3 regions of the Variovorax sp. GW821-FHT09B01 genome follow, and region 1 is predicted to be linked to each of the others. Evidence: predicted binding sites of a transcription regulator. Region 1 holds the regulator's gene; each other region holds the start of a gene.
The links. Region 1 encodes sigma-54, which starts transcription at its own class of promoters, with help from an activator protein. Its sites were predicted from a motif close to TGGCANGNAANCTGCTTT; they were not measured.

Region 1 (3,201 bases):
GCTCGCCTACTACAAGCAGAAGCGCAACGGCAACGGCGACGAGTGGATCGAGGGCGAGTCCGAGGTCATCGAGTACGACAGCCGCGCCGACAACGTCAAGTTCATCCGCCGCGCCGTCATGCGCCGCCTGGTCGGCGCCACGCCCAACGACGAGAGCAGCGGCGCGCTGATCGTCTACGACCAGAGCAACGACACCTACACCGTCAACGGCTCGACCGTGCCGCCCAACGCCGGCGTGTCGGCGCCAGGTGGCGGTGGCCGCGTCAAGGCCATCCTCACGCCGAAGTCGGCCGCGCCCGCCGCACCGGGTGCGCCCGGCGCCTCGGCGCCGGCCACGCGCCGTCCCGCGGCCCCGGCGCCCACGCCGGCACCGGGCGCCGGACTGCGCTCCACCACCACGCTGAGCGGCGAAGGGGAAGAACGCAAGTGATCGAAGCCGCCGGAACCCAGGAAGCCAACGGCGTGCCGGGCAGCCGCCTCGTCGCGCGCGGCCTGCAAAAGAGCTATGGCAGCCGCAAGGTGGTCAAGGACGTCTCGCTCGACGTGCAGAAGGGCGAAGTGGTCGGACTGCTCGGGCCCAACGGCGCCGGCAAGACCACCTCGTTCTACATGATCGTCGGGCTGGTGCGCGCCGACGCGGGCGAGATCTCCATCGACGGCGAGCCGATCGCCCACATGCCGATCCACCGCCGCGCGCGCATGGGCCTGAGCTACCTGCCGCAGGAAGCCTCGATCTTCCGCAAGCTCACGGTCGAGGAGAACGTGCGCGCGGTGCTCGAGCTGCAGCGCGAGCCCGATGCCAACGGCCGGCCGCAGGCGCTGTCGAAGCAGCGCATGGAAGAGCGCCTGTCGGAGCTGCTGGCCGACCTGCGTGTCGACCACCTGCGCGATTCGCCCGCGCTCGCGCTGTCGGGCGGCGAACGCCGCCGCGTCGAGATCGCGCGCGCGCTGGCCACCCAGCCGCGCTTCATCCTGCTCGACGAACCCTTCGCCGGCATCGACCCGATCGCGGTGATCGAGATCCAGCGCATCATCAGCTTCCTGAAGGAACGCGGCATCGGCGTGCTCATCACCGACCACAACGTGCGCGAGACGCTGGGCATCTGCGACCACGCCTTCATCATCAGCGACGGCCATGTGCTGGCACAGGGCACGCCCTCGGAGATCGTCGACAACGCCGAAGTGCGCCGGGTCTACCTGGGCGAGCACTTCCGGATGTGATGACCCTCGTGCAAGTCATTTCCTGAGGGCATGAAACAAGGCTTGTCGCTGCGCGTTTCGCAGCATCTCGCGCTGACGCCTCAGCTGCAGCAGTCGATCCGGCTGCTGCAGCTCTCCACGCTCGAACTGAGCCAGGAGGTCGAGCAGATGCTCGACGAGAACCCCTTCCTCGAGCGCACCGCCGAGGAAGCCGCGCGCGAGGAGTTCGGCCTCGACGCCGCCGACACGCCCGCGCCGCGCGAGGACACCGAGCGCGAAGCCGAGAGCGACTACGCGAGCGCCGCGCCTTCGACTTCGACCACGTCCACCGAGACCACCTCGTCGTCCGAGGCCGAGCCGGCCCTCGACTCGCCCGAGCGCGAGCCCGACTGGGAAGGCGACGGCACCGTCGACATGGCGCCCGACGACAGCGAATGGGGCAGCGACGCGCCCGCGCGCAACAACAGCAGCACCGGCGACGACGAGCGCGCCGATGCCACCGAGCTCGCGCGCAGCCAGGAATCGCTGCAATCCTTCCTGCACCGCCAGGCGTTGAGCCTGCGGCTCAACGAGAACGACAGCGCCGCGCTGCGCTTCCTGATCGAGTCGCTCAACGACGACGGCTACCTCGAGGATTCGCTGCCGGCGCTGGCCTCGGGCCTCGCGGGCGACGACAACGACCAGTTCGACGAGCTGGTGCACCACTTCCAGGTCGCGCTGGGCCTGCTGCAGAGCCTGGAGCCCGCGGGCGTGGGCGCGCGCGACCTCGGCGAATGCCTCGCGATCCAGCTGCGCGCGCTGGCTGACGAGGACGAGACCGAGGAAGAAGAGCTGGTGCGCAAGACCGCGCTCGCCATCTGCAAGCAGCCGATGGAGCTGCTCGCGCGGCGCGACTTCAAGCGCCTGGCCACGCTCACGCGAACCAACGAGGAGCTGGTGCGCTCGGCGCTGCAGATCATCGCGCGGCTCGAACCCAAGCCGGGCCGCCGCTTCGTCGACGTCGAGCGCAACATCGTCATTCCCGACGTGATCGTCACCAAGACCGGCCGCGGCACCAACGTGAAGTTCCGCGTCATGCTCAACCCCGAGGTGATGCCGCGGCTGCGCGTGCACGACATCTATGCCGGCGCGCTCAAGTCGCACAAGGGCGAGGGCAGCCAGGCGCTGTCGCAACGGCTGCAGGAGGCGCGCTGGTTCATCAAGAACATCCAGCAGCGCTTCGACACCATCCTGCGCGTGAGCAACGCCATCGTCGAGCGGCAGAAGAGCTACTTCGTGCACGGCGAACTCGCGATGCGCCCGCTGGTGCTGCGCGAGATCGCCGACGAGCTCGGGTTGCACGAGTCCACCATCTCGCGCGTGACCACCGCGAAGTACATGTCGACGCCCTTCGGCACGGTCGAGCTCAAGTACTTCTTCGGCTCGGCGCTGGGCACCGAGACCGGCGGCAATGCCTCGAGCACCGCGGTGCGCGCGCTGATCAAGCAGTTCGTCGGTTCGGAGAGCGTGAAGAAGCCGCTGTCGGACAGCCAGATCTCCGAGATGCTCAAGGAGCAGGGCATCGAGTGCGCGCGCCGCACCGTCGCCAAGTACCGCGAGGCGCTGCGCATTGCGCCCGCCAACCTGCGCAAGGCCCTGTAGAAAGCCGCCGATGGCCCGACGCCTGCTGTCGCGCTGTGGGCTCCGGGTGTTCGCCATCGCGGCCGCGCTGCTGGCCGCCGGTTGCGCCACCTTGCCCGACGAGGCTCCGCGCGCCCCCACCAAGGCCATCGCCGTGTCGAAGGACACCGCGCTCGGGCGCATCGCGCTGGCCGCGCAGCCCGACCCCGACCTCAGCGGCTTTCGCCTCATGCCCGGCGGCGACTTCGCCTTCGACACCCGCATCCAGCTCGCGCGCCGGGCCCAGCGCACGCTCGACGTCCAGTACTACCAGATCGAGAACGACGAGACCGGCCGCTACCTGCTGCGCACCCTGCGCGATGCCGCGCAGCGCGGCGTGCG
Region 2 (3,201 bases), on a different contig from region 1:
GTGCGCGCCACCTTGAGCGCGCGGTGCGTGCTGCGCGCCGACCAGCCGAGCCGGGCGGCGGCCGTGTGCATGAAGCGGCGCGCCTCGTCGCCGAGCGACGCATGGCGATCGATGTCGGTGCCTTGCAGCGCCTGGTTGGCCTTGCCCTGGCGTTCGATCGCGCGTTCGCGCGCGGCGGCTGCGCGCGCGCGGATGGCGGCCGTGGTCTCGCCCGCGGGCGCATCGAGCAGTTGCTGCGCCGACACCGCGGGCACTTCGATGTGCAGGTCGATGCGGTCGAGCAAGGGGCCGCTGAGCTTGCGCTGGTAGCGCGCCACCTGGTCGGGCGTGCAGCGGCAGGCTTTCGTGGGCGCGCCCAGAAACCCGCAAGGGCAGGGATTCATCGCGGCGATGAGCTGGAAGCGCGCCGGAAAATCCGCCCGCCGCGCGGCCCGCGCGATGGTGATCGTGCCGGTCTCGAGCGGCTCGCGCAGCGCCTCGAGCGCGGCGCGCGAGAACTCGGGGAATTCGTCGAGGAACAGCACGCCGTGGTGCGCCATCGAGATCTCGCCGGGCCGCGGGGGCGAACCGCCGCCCACCAGCGCCACGGCGCTCGAGGTGTGGTGCGGCGACGCGGTCGGCCGGTGCATCCAGCGCTCGGTCGAGAAGCGGCCGCCGAGGCTCGCGATGGCGGCGCTCTCGAGCGCTTCATCGATGCGCATCGGCGGCAGCAGGCCGGCGAAGCGCTGGCCCAGCATCGACTTGCCCGAGCCCGGCTCGCCCATCATCAGCAGGCTGTGGCCGCCGGCCGCGGCGATCTCGAGCGCGCGCTTGGCCCCGGCATGGCCCTTCACGTCGGCCATGTCGGCATAGGCGGGGGCGCGGGCTTGCGTGGACGCATGGGCGCGCGACCAGCCCTCGTCGTCCGCCTCCAGGCCCGCCTGCGCATCGGCCGGCAGGAAGCGCCGCACCACGTCGAGCAGGTGCCTGGCGCCGTAGACCTCGCCGCCGGGCACCAGCGCGGCCTCGTCGGCGCTGGGCGCGGGCAGCACCAGCCGGGTGGCGATGCCGCGCGTGTGCAGCGCGAGCGCCATCGCGAGCGCGCCGCGCACCGGCCGCAGCTCGCCCGACAGCGAGAGCTCGCCCGCGAACTCGTGCCCCGCGAGCCGCGCGCCCTCGATCTGGCCGCTGGCCGCGAGGATGCCCAGCGCCATCGGCAGGTCGAAGCGGCCCGAGTCCTTGGGCAGGTCGGCCGGCGCCAGATTGACGGTGATGCGCTTGTTGTGCGGGAACTCCAGCCCGGCGTTCTGGATGGCCGAGCGCACGCGCTCGCGCGCTTCCTTGACCTCGGTCTCGGCCAGCCCGACCAGCGTGAAGCTCGGCAGGCCGTTGGCCAGATGCACCTCGACCGTGACACTGGCCGCTTCCAGCCCGAGCAAGGCGCGGCTTTGCACCAAAGACAGACTCATTCTCTGCTTCCTCCCTATATTGGTGCGCCCGATTCCGGTCGTCGCGGGCGTCTTGTTCTTTTTTCGGTGCAAGGCACAAAGCCTTGCGCTTGTAACCATTTTTGGCTGGCTTCCTTGGGCGCGCTTCAACCGGTCACCGGGGGATGTGCACTTTGGCACGCTCCCTGCTTTGAGGGTCATCAGGTTCCACAACACTACTTGCGAGGAGTTCCCGATGACGCACCGTTCCGCCGCCCAGGCCCTGATCGTCCTGGCCACCGCATTGACCACGTCGGGCGCCGCCCTGGCGCAGGCCACCCCAGACGCTGCGGCGGCGCCTGCAGCGGCACCCGCTGCTTCTCCGATCACGGCCAACATCTCGCTGACCACGAACTACAAGTTCCGCGGCCAGGACCAGGACATGATCGGCCGGGACGACTTCGCCAAGACCCGCGGCCTCAAGCCCGCCATCCAGGGCGGCTTCGACTACGCCTTCGGCGAGAGCGGCTTCTACGTCGGCAACTGGAATTCCAGCGTCAACTGGCTCAAGGGCAACAGCGTCGAGGTCGACCTGTACGGCGGCTACAAGTTCAAGGCCGGCCCGCTGGACATGGACGTCGGTGCGCTCACCTACATCTACCCGGGCAACTCCCTCGGCAACACCACCGAGCTCTACGGCGCGGCCACCTATGCGAACGAAACCTTCGGCTCGTTCACGGCCAAGTACTCGCACACGGTGTCGAAGGACTACTTCGGCTACGCCGGCAACAAGAACGGTTCGGGCCTCAAGGGCCGCAACACCGGCTACCTGAACCTGAGCTACAGCAAGGAGATCGTGCCGAAGGTCACGCTCAAGGCCGCCGTGGGCTTCACCCGCTTCTCCAGCGACATCCGCCACAACACGGCCGCCAAGAACTACGTCGACTACAACGTCGGCGCCACCTACGACTTCGGCGGCGGTCTCACGCTCACCGGCTCGGTGCAGGGCGCGAACAAGAAGGACGCGTTCAACGTCGCGGCCGGCCCGCTGTACGACTTCGGCTTCTACACCGTGCAGCAGGTCTATTCGCCCAACAAGCCGCGCTTCATCCTCACGCTGACGAAGACGCTGTAAGCACGCGACACAACGAGGCGCGGCCCATGCTGCCGCGCGAATTCTTTCCATCCAAAGGAGCAACTCATGAAGCTGGTCACAGCCATCATCAAACCGTTCAAGCTCGACGAAGTGCGCGAAGCCCTCTCGGCCATCGGCGTGCAGGGGATCACCGTCACCGAGGTCAAGGGTTTCGGCCGCCAGAAGGGCCACACCGAGCTCTACCGCGGCGCGGAGTACGTCGTCGACTTCCTGCCCAAGGTCAAGATCGAGGCGGCGGTCTCGGATGACCTCGTCGAACGCGTGATCGAAGCCGTCGAAGGCGCCGCGCGCACCGGCAAGATCGGCGACGGCAAGATCTTTGTCTACAACCTCGAGCAGGTCGTGCGCATCCGCACCGGCGAAACGGGCCGCGAAGCCCTTTGATCGAGTCCAGGCCCGAAAGAACAACGTCCATGAAAAAACTGCTTGTCTCCCTCGCGCTCGGCTTGAGCGTGCTTGCCGCCGGCACCACCGGCTTCGCGCAGACGCCCGCGCCCGCCGCCGCCGCTTCGGCACCGGCCGCCGAGGCCTCGGCACCGGCTGCCGCGCCCGCCGCAGCGGCACCGGCTGCTGCAGCGCCCGCCGCCGCACCGGCCGCGGCACCGGCACCCAAGGTCGATTCGGGCGACACCGCCTGGA
Region 3 (3,201 bases), on a different contig from region 1:
GTCGTTGCTGTCCTGCAGCGCGGCCAGGTCCTTCTTGAGCACGAACTCGTTCCAGCACGAGGCGAAGATGCTCGCGGCCACGGGCTTGCAGATGTCGCAGCCCAGGCCCTTGCCGTGCCTGGCGAGCAGGTCGGCGAAGCTGCGGATCTCGCCCACGCGGATCAGGTGGTAGAGCTCCTGGCGCGAGTAGGGGAAGTGCTCGCAGAGGTGGTTGTCGACGGCCATGCCGCGCCTGGCCATCTCCATCTTCATGACCTGCGTGACCAGCGGCACGCAGCCGCCGCAGGTGGCGCCGGCCTTGGTGCAGGCCTTCATCGCGGCCGGGGTGCAGGCGCCCTGGCCCACGGCCTCGCAGATCTGCCCCTTGCTGACGTCGTTGCACGAGCAGATCTGGGCGCTGTCGGGCAAGGCGTCGACGCCCAGGCCAGGCTTGGCCTTGCCGTCGCTCGAGGGCAGGATCAGGAACTCGGGATCCTCGGGCAGCGCGATGCCGTTGAGCGCCATCTGCAGCAGGGTGCCGTATTCGGCGGCGTCGCCCACCAGCACCGCGCCGAGCAGCAGCTTGCCGTCCTCGCTGACGACGATCTTCTTGTAGACCTTCTTGCGCTCGTCGATGAACTGGTAGGCGCGCGACTTCGGCGTCCTGCCGTGCGCGTCGCCGATGCTCGCCACGTCCACGCCCATCAGCTTGAGCTTGGTGCTCATGTCGGCGCCGGTGAAGGCGGCCTCGTGCTCGCCGGCGATGTGGCGCGCCGCCACGCGCGCCATGTCGTAGCCGGGCGCGACCAGGCCGAAGGTCTGCTCGTTCCACGAGGCGCATTCGCCGATCGCGTAGACGTTGCGGTCGCTGGTGCGGCAGTGGTCGTCGACCGCCACGCCGCCGCGCGGGCCCACGGCCAGCAGGCACTGGCGCGCGAGTTCGTCGCGCGGGCGGATGCCGGCCGAGAACACGATCATGTCGGTCTCGAGGTAGCTGCCGTCGGCGAACACCATGCGGTGGCGCGCGGCGGCGCCGTCGACGATCTCCACCGTGTTGCGGCCGGTGTGCACGTGCAGGCCCAGCGCCTCGATGCTCTCGCGCAGCGCGCGGCCGCCGCCCTCGTCGACCTGCACCGCCATCAGCCGCGGCGCGAACTCCACCACGTGGGTCTCGAGGCCCATGTCGCGCAGCGCCTTCGCGCATTCGAGGCCGAGCAGGCCGCCGCCCACCACCACGCCGCTGCGCGAGCGCGCGCCGCATTCCTTCATCGCCTCGAGGTCCTCGATGGTGCGGTAGACGAAGCAGTGGGGCCGGTCGCGGCCCGGCACCGCGGGCACGAAGGGGAAGGAGCCGGTGGCCAGCACCAGCTTGTCGTAGGCCACGACCTCGCCGTCGGCCGTGGTGACGGTGTTGTTGCGCCGCTCGACCGCCACCGCGCGCGCGGCCAGGCGCAGCGTGAAGCCGCTGCGCTCGAAGAAGCCGGGCTCGACCAGCGAGAGGTCTTCGGCCGTCTTGCCCGCGAAGAACTCGGACAGGTGCACCCGGTCGTAGGCCGGCCGGGGCTCCTCGCACAGGACGGTGACTTCCGCGCCGGGAATGCCGAGCGCGTGGAGCTGCTCGAGGAACTTGTGGCCGACCATGCCGTGGCCGATGACTGCGATTTTCATGGTGAGGTCCTGCGGGGGCAGCCGGTCCTCGGATGCAGGCCACCGGGGCTGTCGGGGCGACAGCGGCAGGGGGCCTCCGCGACGGAACGGATGCGAATAATCGGATGGACAAACGAATCCGGCGGCTCATCGCCATCGGCTCGCTCGAACCCCGCCGTCGTTAGCGGAGGCACTGCGGACCCACCCAGGCCGGGAGGTCCGCGATGAGGTCGAGCAATATCCATGCCGCCGAAAAAGACCGGTGGCGGCCCGTGCGCGCACCGCAATCGCACCCAAAGTGGCGCGGCCGCGGTGCGGCGCTGCCCGCATTGGTGCGGTGCCCGAAAGGGTGGCCGCGCGGCGGCGGCGCCGGGGCCCGGGGCTTTTTCGTATGCTCGGGAGCCTGCAACGCGGGGCGCACGCCCCCACGAACTCCGAAGACCCAAGCCATGTGCGGCTCCGAACTCCATTCCCTTCCCGACGGTGTCCAGCGCGTCGCGCGCGTGCTCCAGGACGCTGGCCATCCGCATGCGCCGCGCATGCTCGACGACGCCTGCCGCACCGCGCAGCAGGCGGCCGACGCGCTCGGCATCGCGGTCGGCCAGATCGCCAAGAGCATCATCTTCCGGCGCAAGAGCGACGAGGTCGCGGTGCTGGTCATCACCTCGGGCGACCGGCGCGTCGACGAGAAGAAGGTCGATGCGATCGTCGGCAAGACCGGCCGCGCCGACGCCGACTTCGTGAAGGCGCGCACCGGCTTCACCATCGGCGGCGTGTCGCCCGTGGGCCATGTCACGAAGCCGGTGGTGCTGATCGACCGCGAGCTGTTCCGCTTCGAGGAGATCTGGGCCGCCGCGGGCCATCCGCATGCGGTGTTCCAGCTGCGTCCGCACGACCTCGAGACGCTCACGGGCGCGCCGGTGGCCGACGTGGTGGTGGCCGCGGCGTGAACGTCGCCGAAGCGCAGGCCCTGGCCGACCGCGCCGCCGAACTGCGGGGGCTGGCCGAGCCGGTGCCCTCGCCCTGCAGCTCGGTGTGCCGCATGGACCGGCTCAGCGGCTTCTGCGAGGGCTGCCTGCGCACCATCCCCGAGATCGCGGGCTGGAGCCGCATGGAGGACGACGAGCGGCGGCAGGTCTGGCGCGCGATAGAGTGGCGGGCCCGGGCCGGCATCTGGCGGGCGCCGGCCATCGGAGACATCGACGCATGAAGCACATCGACTTCTACCTGGACTTCATCTCGCCCTATGCCTATCTCGCGTTCGAGCAGCTGCCGCAAGCGCTCGAGGGCCTGAGCTACAGCGTGGACTACCGCCCGGTGCTGCTGGGCGCGGTGCTCAAGGCGCACGGCCAGCTCGGGCCGGCCGAGATTCCCGCCAAGCGCGGCTGGACCTACCGCCACGTGCTGTGGCTGGGCCACCAGCACGGCATCGAGATCGCGATGCCGGCCTCGCATCCCTACAACCCGCTCGCGCACCTGCGGCTCGCGCTCTCCACCTCCGACGACGGCCGCGTGAGCCGGCTGGTGGCCGAGACCGTCTTCCGCCACGTCTGGCGCGGCGGCCTCGAGGCGGCC

Region 2: the regulator sigma-54 is predicted to act here: its motif matches at 1,602-1,619, upstream of AC07RV_RS26905 (TorF family putative porin).
Region 3: the regulator sigma-54 is predicted to act here: its motif matches at 1,858-1,875, upstream of nirB (nitrite reductase large subunit NirB).

The regions. Positions count from the first base shown of each region.
Region 1 covers NZ_JBWKPQ010000022.1:96,309-99,509, reverse strand. Annotated here, with positions in the region: gene lptA (lipopolysaccharide transport periplasmic protein LptA) at 1-430, shown strand, start outside; gene lptB (LPS export ABC transporter ATP-binding protein) at 427-1,221, shown strand; gene AC07RV_RS36795 (RNA polymerase factor sigma-54) at 1,252-2,841, shown strand; gene AC07RV_RS36790 (phospholipase D family protein) at 2,852-3,201, shown strand, end outside.
Region 2 covers NZ_JBWKPQ010000011.1:120,414-123,614, forward strand. Annotated here, with positions in the region: gene AC07RV_RS26900 (YifB family Mg chelatase-like AAA ATPase) at 1-1,448, opposite strand, end outside; gene AC07RV_RS26905 (TorF family putative porin) at 1,663-2,541, shown strand; gene glnK (P-II family nitrogen regulator) at 2,608-2,946, shown strand; gene AC07RV_RS26915 (ammonium transporter) at 2,976-3,201, shown strand, end outside.
Region 3 covers NZ_JBWKPQ010000029.1:46,099-49,299, reverse strand. Annotated here, with positions in the region: gene nirB (nitrite reductase large subunit NirB) at 1-1,647, opposite strand, end outside; gene AC07RV_RS40595 (YbaK/EbsC family protein) at 2,076-2,576, shown strand; gene AC07RV_RS40590 (DUF1289 domain-containing protein) at 2,573-2,836, shown strand; gene AC07RV_RS40585 (2-hydroxychromene-2-carboxylate isomerase) at 2,833-3,201, shown strand, end outside.